Regions from separate parts of the Streptomyces sp. NPDC017991 genome, predicted to be linked through region 3. Evidence: riboswitches for the same ligand, from Rfam matches in the RefSeq annotation. Region 3 holds a riboswitch; each other region holds the start of a gene.

Region 1 (3,272 bases), on a different contig from region 3:
TCTCGACTTCGAGCGTCGAGAAGGTGGGGCCGCCGAGGATCTGCACGACGCCGAAGGAGGTGAAGGTGAAGAGGAACACCATGAGCGCGGCGGCGGCCACGGCCGGGCCGAGCGCAGGGAGCGTCACCCCGCGCCAGGCCGCGAACCGGGAGGCGCCGAGCATCCGCGCGGCCTCCTCCTGCCGCGGGTCGAGCTGCGACCAGAGACCGCCGACCGTGCGGACGACGACCGCGTAGTTGAAGAAGACGTGCGCGAGCAGGATGGCCCACACGGTGGTGTCCAGGCGTACGCCCCACAGCTCGTCGAGCAGCCCGCCCCGCCCGAGCAGCGCCAGGAAGGCCGTGCCCACGACGACCGTCGGCAGCACGAACGGCACGGTGACGACGGCCCGCAGAATCTGCTTGCCCCTGAACTCGAAGCGCGCGAAGACGTACGCGCCGGGGAGCGCGATCAGCAGGGTGAGCGCGGTCGAGGCCAGCGCCTGCCAGGTCGTGAACCACAGGACGTGCCGGATGTCGGACTGTCCGAGCACGTCCCAGATCCGCCCGAACCGCCAGACGCCGTCGACCTTCAGCCCACGAACGGTGATCGCGGCGACCGGATAGGCGAAGAAGACCCCGAAGAACGCGACGGGCACGATCATGAGCCCGAGCCGCGCCGCGCTCCCCCGGCGCGGAGACCGGGGGCGCGCGCTGGGCTCTACTTCAGTACGAGCGAGGTCCATGACTTGACCCACTCGTCACGGTTGTCGGCGATCCTGGCGGGGGCCAGGGTCTCGGGGTTCGCGGCGGCCGGCCCGTACCGGGTGAACGCGTCGGGCACCTCAGCGCCCTCGACCACCGGGTACACGAACATGTTGAGCGGCATGTCCTCCTGGAACTGCTTGCCGACCAGGAAGTCGATGAGCGCCTTGCCGCCCTCGGTGTTCCCGGCGTTGCTCAGCAGGCCCGCGTACTCGACCTGGCGGAAGCAGGTGCCGTCCGCGACACCGGTCGGCGCAGTCTTCGGCTTGGGGTCGGCGTAGATGACCTCGGCGGGCGGCGAGGAGGCGTACGAGACGACGAGCGGGCGGTCGCCCTTGGCCTTCCTGCCGCCGGCGGACCCGGAGAACTCCTCGTTGTAGGCCTGCTCCCAGCCGTCGACGACCTTCACGCCGTTGGCCTTGAGCTTCTTCCAGTAGCCCTCCCAGCCCTTGTCGCCGTACTTCGCGGCGGTGCCGAGCAGGAAGCCGAGGCCGGGCGAGGAGGTCGAGGCGTTCTCGGTGACGAGCAGATCCTTGTACGCGGGCTTGATCAGGTCGTCGAAGGACGTGGGCACGGCCAGCTTGTGCGCGCTGAAGTAGGCCTTGTCGTAGTTGACGCAGATGTCACCGGAGTCGATGGGCGTGACCCGGTGCTTGTCCTGGTCGACCCGGTACTCGGACCGGATGCCGTCGGCGCCCTTGGCCTCGTACGACTGGAAGAGCCCGTTGTCGAGGGCGCGGGAGAGCAGGGTGTTGTCGACGCCGAAGAGGACGTCTCCCTGCGGGTTGTCCTTGGTGAGGATCGCCTTGTTGACGGCCTGCCCGGCGTCGCCGTCCTTGAGGACCCTGACCTTGTACCCGGACTCCTTCTCGAACGCCTTCAGTACGTCCTTGGTGTAGGCGAAAGAGTCATGGCTGACGAGGGTGACGGTCTTGGACCCGGAGCCCCCACCGCTCCCGGAGTCGGACGAGCCGCACGCGCCGAGCGCGGCGAGGCCGAGCCCGGTGGCCGCGACCACGGCGGTGACCCTGAAGATGCTGCTCTTGTCGCTCACTGGATTCCTCCTGGGTTGACCAGGAAGAGACGCGGCCCTGCCCGGGACCTCGGTCGGATCCCGGGCAGGGCGCAACAGCTTGAGTAGTGACCGAACTTCCTACCCAGAATGACCTGGGCGAGGTTCAGAGGGTCTGCGGGCTGTCCCGCACTCTCAGCGCTGTGGCGCTCCCCTGTCGGAATATGAAGATGTACGTACGTATGCGCCAGACTACCGCTCGGTGGCCGCGAGCTGTCCGCACGCCCCGTCGATCTCCTGGCCACGGGTGTCCCGGACGGTGACGGGCACACCATGGGCGGCGATCGCCTCGACGAACGCCTTCTCGTCCTCGGGCCGCGAGGCGGTCCACTTGGAACCGGGCGTCGGGTTCAGCGGGATCAGGTTCACATGCACCGGCTTGCCCTTGAGCATCCGCCCGAGCCGGTCACCGCGCCACGCCTGGTCGTTGATGTCCCGGATGAGCGCGTACTCGATGGAGAGCCGGCGCCCCGACCTGGCCGCGTACTCCCAGCCCGCGTCCAGCACCTCCCGTACCTTCCACCGCGTGTTGACCGGTACGAGGGTGTCGCGCAGCTCGTCGTCCGGTGCGTGCAGGGAGATGGCGAGACGGCACTTGAAGCCCTCGTCGGCGAACCGGTTGATGGCGGGGACGAGACCGACGGTCGAGACGGTGATCCCACGCTGCGAGAGCCCGAGCCCGTCCGGCTCCGGGTCGGTGAGGGCCCGGATGGACTGGACGACCCGCTTGTAGTTGGCGAGCGGCTCGCCCATGCCCATGAAGACGATGTTGCTGAGCCGCGCCGGGCCGCCGGGGATCTCCCCGTCGCGCAGCGCCCGCATGCCGTCGACGATCTGGTGCACGATCTCGCCGGTCGACAGGTTCCGGTCGAGACCGGCCTGTCCCGTCGCGCAGAACGGGCAGTTCATCCCGCAGCCGGCCTGTGAGCTGATGCACATGGTGACCCGGTCCGGGTAGCGCATCAGCACGGACTCGACGAGCGTGCCGTCGAAGAGCCGCCAGAGGGTCTTGCGGGTGGTGTCGTCGTCGGTGGACAGATGCCGCACGACCGTCATCAGCTCGGGCAGCAGGGCTTCCTGCAGCTTGGCGCGCGAACCGGCAGGGATGTCGGTCCACTGCTCGGGGTCGTGCGCGAACCGCGCGAAGTAGTGCTGCGAGAGCTGTTTGGCACGAAACGGCTTCTCACCGACCGCGGCAACAGCTTCTTTACGCTCGGCGGGCGTGAGATCGGCAAGGTGCCGCGGCGGCTTCTTGGCTCCGCGGGGGGCGACGAATGTGAGTTCTCCGGGCTTAGGCATGGCTGTACCAGTGTCGCAGATCGTTTCGTGTGACCTGAGCCGCCGGATCCCGGCGGTGTGCGGTCGCACAAGGCGGTCGCGCGAGGCGGTCGCCTCACGGTTTTGTGGGCCTCTTCCGCCGGCGGCGTTGCCATCTAGGCCACACTTGGACCTAGAAT
Region 2 (3,272 bases), on a different contig from region 3:
GGCCGCGCGGTTCAGTCGGCCATGGGCAGATAGACCCGGTTGCCCGCGGCGGCGAACTCCTTGGATTTCTGGAGCATCCCGTCGGCGACCTCTTCGGGCGAGGCCCCTGCGGCCGCCGTACCGCCGAACTGCTCGTTAATGCTGTGGCTGATCTTCATCGAGCAGAACTTCGGCCCGCACATGGAGCAGAAGTGTGCCGTCTTGGCCGGTTCGGCCGGCAGGGTCTCGTCGTGGAACTCCCGGGCGGTGTCCGGATCCAGGGCCAGATTGAACTGGTCCTCCCAGCGGAACTCGAAGCGGGCGTCCGACAACGCGTCGTCCCACTCCTGTGCGCCCGGATGCCCCTTGGCGAGGTCCGCCGCGTGGGCCGCGATCTTGTAGGTGATGACACCCGTCTTGACGTCGTCACGGTTGGGCAGGCCCAGATGTTCCTTGGGCGTGACGTAGCAGAGCATCGCCGTGCCCCACCAGGCGATCATCGCAGCCCCGATGCCGGAGGTGATGTGGTCGTACGCCGGCGCGACGTCGGTCGTCAGCGGGCCGAGCGTATAGAACGGGGCCTCCTCGCAGATCTCCTGCTGAAGGTCGATGTTCTCCTTGATCTTGTGCATCGGGACATGCCCCGGGCCCTCGATCATGGTCTGTACGTTGAAACGCTTCGCGACCTTGTTGAGCTCCCCCAGGGTCCGCAACTCCGCGAACTGCGCGGCGTCGTTGGCGTCCGCGATCGACCCGGGCCGCAGGCCGTCGCCGAGCGAGTACGTGACGTCGTACGCGGCGAGAATCTCGCAGAGGTCCTCGAAGCGCTCGTACAGGAACGACTCCTTGTGGTGCGCCAGGCACCACGCCGCCATGATGGAACCGCCGCGCGAGACGATGCCGGTCTTGCGGTTCGCGGTCAGCGGGACGTACGGCAGACGCACACCCGCGTGGACGGTCATGTAGTCCACGCCCTGCTCGGCCTGCTCGATGACCGTGTCCTTGTAGATCTCCCAGGTGAGTTCCTCGGCCCGTCCGTCGACCTTCTCCAGCGCCTGGTAGAGGGGGACCGTGCCGATGGGGACCGGGGAGTTGCGCAGCACCCACTCGCGGGTGGTGTGGATGTTGCGGCCGGTCGACAGGTCCATCACCGTGTCGGCGCCCCAGCGCGTCGCCCAGGTCATCTTGTCGACCTCCTCCTCGATGGAGGAGGTGACCGCGGAGTTGCCGATGTTGGCGTTGACCTTCACCAGGAACCGCTTGCCGATGATCATCGGCTCGATCTCGGGATGGTTGGCGTTGGCCGGCAGCACGGCCCGGCCCGCCGCGATCTCCGTACGGACGACCTCGGGGTCGACGTTCTCCCGGATGGCCACGTACTCCATCTCCGGCGTCACCTCGCCCCGCCGCGCGTAGGCGAGTTGTGTCACCGCCTGCCCGTCACGGCTCCGGCGGGGCAGCCGCGGGCGCCCCGGGAAGACCGCGTCCAGGTTGCGCAGGCCGCCGCGCGGCGAGGTGTGCTTGATCCCGTCGTCCTCGGGGCTCACGGGACGGCCCGCGTACTCCTCGGTGTCGCCACGGGTGATGATCCAGTTGTCGCGCAGAGGCGCCAGACCCCTGCGTACATCGGTGTCGACGACCGGATCGGTGTACGGGCCGGAGGTGTCGTACAGGGTGATCGACTCACCGTTGGTGAGGTGCACCTGACGGACCGGCACCCGCAGATCGGGGCGCGAGCCCGCGACATACGCCTTGTGCCAGCCGATCGACTTCCCGGTTTCGGACTTGCCGGCTTCGGACTTCCCGGCTTCGCCGCTCTCGGGTGAAGCAGTTGCCCCGCCGTCCTCGACCGCTGCGGACACCTCGGTGCCGTCGACCGGGGCGAGCGCCCCGCCCGTCTGACTGGAGGCAGGCGTGCGTACGTCCTTGTTGGTCATGAGACCTACTCCCTACGCCGGCATTACCCGGTAACAGGTTCGGCGGTCGACGCAGCGTTTCCCGTCCGGCGATGTTCCACGTGAAACATCGCGGATACGGAGGTCAGCGCCCTCTCAGCCCGGTGCTCCGAGCTCCCGCGTGTGCAAAGGTGCTTCCACGCTAGCGTCACAATGGGCGCGGTGAACAGTGGGCCCCTCTCGTTCTTGCGATGATCGGTCGGTGACCACGACGCAGCAGCCCCCACTTCCGCCGTCCGAACCGCCCCACGGACACGGCCACGACGGCCACGGTCACGGCGGCGGACATGGACCCCACGGCCCCGGCGGTGGCGGCGACGGACCTGCGGGCGGCGGGCACGGTCACTCACACAGTCATGGCCCCGCGGCCCCAGTCTCCATGCATCTGCGCAAGATCATCGCGGCGGTGCTGATTCCTTTCGCCGTGGCGGTCGTTGTGGGTCTCGCGGTGCTCTGGCCGGGCGGCGCACCCGGACATGAGCGCACGGGTGTCGGCTTCGACCGGCAGACCCAGCAGGCCACCGTGACCAAGATCGACAAGGTCGACTGCAAGTCCGTGAACGCCTCGGGCGAGACTCCGACCGGCGACACCTCGACGGCCGAGGGCTCATCGGCTCAGCAGCAGGACTCGGGCACCTGCAAGAAGGCGACGATCCGGGTCGACTCCGGCAAGGACAAGGGCCGTACCTTCACGGAGATCGTCCAGCCGGACTCCTCGCGCCAGTTGGAGCAGGGCCAGGAGGTGATCGTGGCGTACGCGCCCGACGCCCCCAAGGAACTCCAGTACTCGGTCACCGATGTGAACCGCAAGCTCCCCATGGCGCTGCTCGCCGGCATCTTCGCCCTCGCCGTGGTCGTGGTGGGCCGGATGCGGGGTGTCATGGCGCTGATCGCGCTGGCCGTCAGCTTCCTGATCCTGACGTTCTTCATCCTGCCCGCGATTTTGCAGGGGTCGAATCCGCTGGTCGTGGCGGTGGTCGGGGCCAGCGCCATCATGCTGATCGCGCTCTACATGTGTCACGGTCTCTCGGCCCGGACGTCGGTCGCCGTACTGGGCACGCTGCTGTCCCTGGTGCTGATCGGGCTGCTCGGCTCTCTGTTCATCGACTGGGCCGCGCTGACCGGCAACACCGACGACAACACCGGCCTGATCCACGGTCTCTACCCGTCCATCGACATGAGCGGTCTGCTGCTCGCGGGTGTCATCATCGGTTCGCTCGGAGTGCTCGACGACGTCACGGTGACACAGACGTCGGCGGTCTGGGAGCTGCACGAGGCCAACCCGACGATGGGCTGGCGAGGTCTGTACCGCGCGGGCATCCGTATCGGCCGCGACCA
Region 3 (3,272 bases):
CCCCACCGGGCCCACAAGCAGCCGACCGCCTCCCCGCGGACGCGCGACGCGCTAGACCGCGGCTCCCTTCAAGGGGCGGGACGGGTCCGTCAGGAGGGCTGGGTCCATTCGGGTGCCCGACTCGATCAGCCGGCGGCCCTGCGCCAGGTCCCGGGGCCGCCCCACCGCCAGCACCGCGACCAGGCGGCCCTCCCGGAGCCAGCACACCGACCAGGAGGGCCCCGCCGGATCCCCCCGCCGGAGCAGGGTGTCGGCGGCCCCGTGGTGCCCGGCGTACTGGACGAAGCGGCCGAACTGCTCCGACCAGAAGTACGGCACCGGGTCGTACGGCGCGGGCGTCTCCCCCACGATGTTCGCCGCGACCGTGCGCGGCCCCTGGAGGGCGTTGTCCCAATGGTGGACCAGCAGGCGTTCCCCGTAGCGGCCCGACGGGAACGAGGCGCAGTCGCCGACCGCGTACACGTCCGGAAGGGAGGTGCGGAGATGGTCGTCCGCGACGACCTCCCGGTGGGCGCCCAGTTCGATCCCCGAACCGGCCAGCCAGGACGTGGCCGGCCGCGCCCCGATACCGACCACCACGGCCCCGGCGGGCAGCCGTGAGCCGTCGTCCAGCACCACCGCGCCGGGCTCCACGCGCTCCACGCGCGCGTGGGTGCGCAGCGACGCCCCGCTGTCCGCGTACCAGGCGGCCATGGGCGCGGCCACCTCGGCCGGCAGCACGCCCACCAGCGGCCGGTCGGCGGCCTCGACGACGGTCACCGAGCACCCCGCCTCACGCGCCGCCGTGGCGAACTCCGCGCCGATCCACCCCGCGCCCACCACCACGATGTCGTGCTGCCGGGCGAGGACGGGGCGCAGCCGCTCGGCGTCGTCGAGGGTGCGCAGCAGATGGACACCGGGTACGCCCTCGGCGCCCGGCAGCCGGACGGGTTCCGCTCCCGTGGCGACGACCAGGACGTCGTACGGGACGCGTCCCCCGGCCGTGTCGAGTTCGCGGGTGGCCGGGCGGACGCCGGTGACCTCCAGGCCCAGCCGCAGTTCCACGTCGAGGGTCTCGAAGTCGACGTCGAAGGCGGATCCCTCGGCCTTGCCGAGCAGTACGGCCTTGGACAGCGGCGGGCGGTCGTACGGCTGGTGGGGTTCCGCGCCGATCAGGGTCACGCTGCCGGGGAAGCCCTGTTCCCGCAGGGCGACGGCGGTCTGCACGCCTGCCATGCCCGCACCGACGATCACGACGCGTACGCGCGCCGCCGGGCCCGTTTCCTGTGTCAGCTCGCTCACCCGGTCACCATAGACAGTCGGTGAAATCGTCGGTCAGGGGCACGGTCGGTGAGCTGTTGCACAACCTCCGGGCACGGCGTCAGCTCCGGGTGACCTCTTCGACCACACTCGTCCCGCCGCCCTCCTGGGACTCCCACTCCCAGGTCTCCGCCAGCCGCACCCGGCCGTCGGGGGTCTCGGCGACCTGGGACACACAGTGCCCCGACGAGGTGGTTCCGTCCGTCTTCAGCTGGACGTAGCGAAAGTCGAGCCGGTCGCCCTCGCGGGTCCCCACGAGGTGGCCGCGTACGACGTCGCCGCCCGCGTACCCGGCCCAGATCTCACCGTCCTTCTCGTGGTACGAGAACCGGGTGCGCGTCCCCACCTGACCCGGTGCCTGGTCGGCCACGGGGGCGAGGACGAGTCCGTCGAGCGAGCGGGCCATGCCGTGAGGCTCCCTTACTGCGGTGCGGGGCGAAGAGCTAGGGTGGCCAACGTAAAGCACTCGCGGGAGCCCGGGCGTACCGGGCTGAGAGGGAGGCTGGGACGGCCTCCGACCGTACGAACCTGATCCGGGTCATGCCGGCGAAGGGAGGGGCTGGACGCCCATGTCGCGTACACCGCAAGCACCCCTGAGCATCCCGACCACCGATGTCCTGGTCGTCGGGGGCGGGATCATCGGGCTGGTCACCGCCTGGCGGGCCGCGCAGCGCGGGCTGACGACCGCGCTGGTGGATCCCGAACCCGGCGGCGGCGCCGCGCAGGTCGCGGCCGGGATGCTGGCCGCCGTCACCGAGCTGCACTACGGCGAGGAGACCCTCCTCGGCCTGAACCTGGCCTCGGCGCGGCGCTATCCGGACTTCGTCGCGGAGCTGACCGGGGCGACCGGCCAGGACCTCGGCTACCGCAGGTGCGGCACGCTGAGCGTCGCGCTCGACGCCGACGACCGCGCCCATCTGCGGGAACTGCACGCCCTGCAGCGCCGGTCGGGCCTGGAGTCGGAGTGGCTGAGCGGCCGCGAGTGCCGCCGCCTGGAGCCGATGCTCGCGCCCGGGGTGCGCGGCGGACTACGGGTGGACGGCGACCACCAGATCGACCCGCGGCGACTCACCGCGGCTCTGGTCACGGCCTGCGAGCGGACCGGGGTGGTCTTCCACCGGACGTGGGCCGAGCGCCTGACCGTCGTACGGGACCGGGCCACCGGAGTCGTCACGGCGGACGGCACCGAACTGTCCGCGGGGCAGGTGGTCCTCGCCGCGGGCAGCCTCAGCGGACGTCTCGCGGGTGTGCCCAAGGACGTGCTGCCGCCGGTGCGTCCCGTGAAGGGGCAGGTGCTGCGGCTGGCCATGCCGGAGCGGACCCCGGCCCTCCGGAGCCCGAACGCGCCCCTGAACGCGCCCTTCCTGAGCCGGACCGTGCGTGCCGTGGTCCGCGGCAGCCACGTCTACCTGGTGCCGCGCGAGAACGGCGAGCTGGTCGTCGGCGCGACCAGCGAGGAGCTGGGCTGGGACACCACGGTGACCGCGGGCGGTGTGTACGAGCTGCTGCGGGACGCCCACGAACTCGTTCCCGGCATCACCGAACTGCCGCTCACCGAGACGCGCGCCGGACTGCGCCCGGCCTCCCCCGACAACGCGCCCCTGCTCGGCCCGACCGATCTCCCGGGGCTGCTCCTGGCAACCGGCCACCACCGCAACGGCGTGCTGCTCACCCCGGTCACCGGCGACGCCCTGGCGCACGCCCTGACCACGGGGGAACTCACCGAAGAGGCCCGTCCGTTCACCCCCGGGCGGTTCGACGCCGTCGCACTCACGGAGCAGCCCGCATGAGCGTGACCGTCCTCGTCAACGGGGAGCGGCGGGAACTCGCCGCCGACACCGCTCTCGACGCCCTCGTGACGGCTCTCTGCGCGGCTCCCTCCGGTGTCGCCGCCGCGCTCAACGAGACCGTCGTCCCGCGCACGCAGTGGCCGGCGACCTTCCTGCGCGAGGGAGACCGCGTCGAAGTGCTCA

The links. A riboswitch is a leader RNA that binds a small molecule or an ion and turns the genes downstream of it on or off. The one in region 3 is predicted to bind thiamine pyrophosphate.
Region 1: another riboswitch for thiamine pyrophosphate. It lies ahead of ACH4DZ_RS37945 (thiamine ABC transporter substrate binding subunit); the one in region 3 lies ahead of thiO (glycine oxidase ThiO).
Region 2: another riboswitch for thiamine pyrophosphate. It lies ahead of thiC (phosphomethylpyrimidine synthase ThiC); the one in region 3 lies ahead of thiO (glycine oxidase ThiO).

The regions. Positions count from the first base shown of each region.
Region 1 is NZ_JBIRGP010000016.1:228,428-231,699, reverse strand. It holds gene ACH4DZ_RS37950 (ABC transporter permease) at 1-724, opposite strand, end outside; gene ACH4DZ_RS37945 (thiamine ABC transporter substrate binding subunit) at 700-1,797, opposite strand; TPP riboswitch at 1,876-1,981, opposite strand; gene rlmN (23S rRNA (adenine(2503)-C(2))-methyltransferase RlmN) at 2,008-3,114, opposite strand.
Region 2 is NZ_JBIRGP010000004.1:202,719-205,990, forward strand. It holds gene thiC (phosphomethylpyrimidine synthase ThiC) at 12-1,916, opposite strand; TPP riboswitch at 1,909-2,065, opposite strand; gene ACH4DZ_RS13625 (YibE/F family protein) at 2,137-3,272, shown strand, end outside.
Region 3 is NZ_JBIRGP010000005.1:229,625-232,896, forward strand. It holds gene ACH4DZ_RS17310 (NAD(P)/FAD-dependent oxidoreductase) at 52-1,281, opposite strand; gene ACH4DZ_RS17315 (hypothetical protein) at 1,361-1,705, opposite strand; TPP riboswitch at 1,758-1,871, shown strand; gene thiO (glycine oxidase ThiO) at 1,869-3,089, shown strand; gene thiS (sulfur carrier protein ThiS) at 3,086-3,272, shown strand, end outside.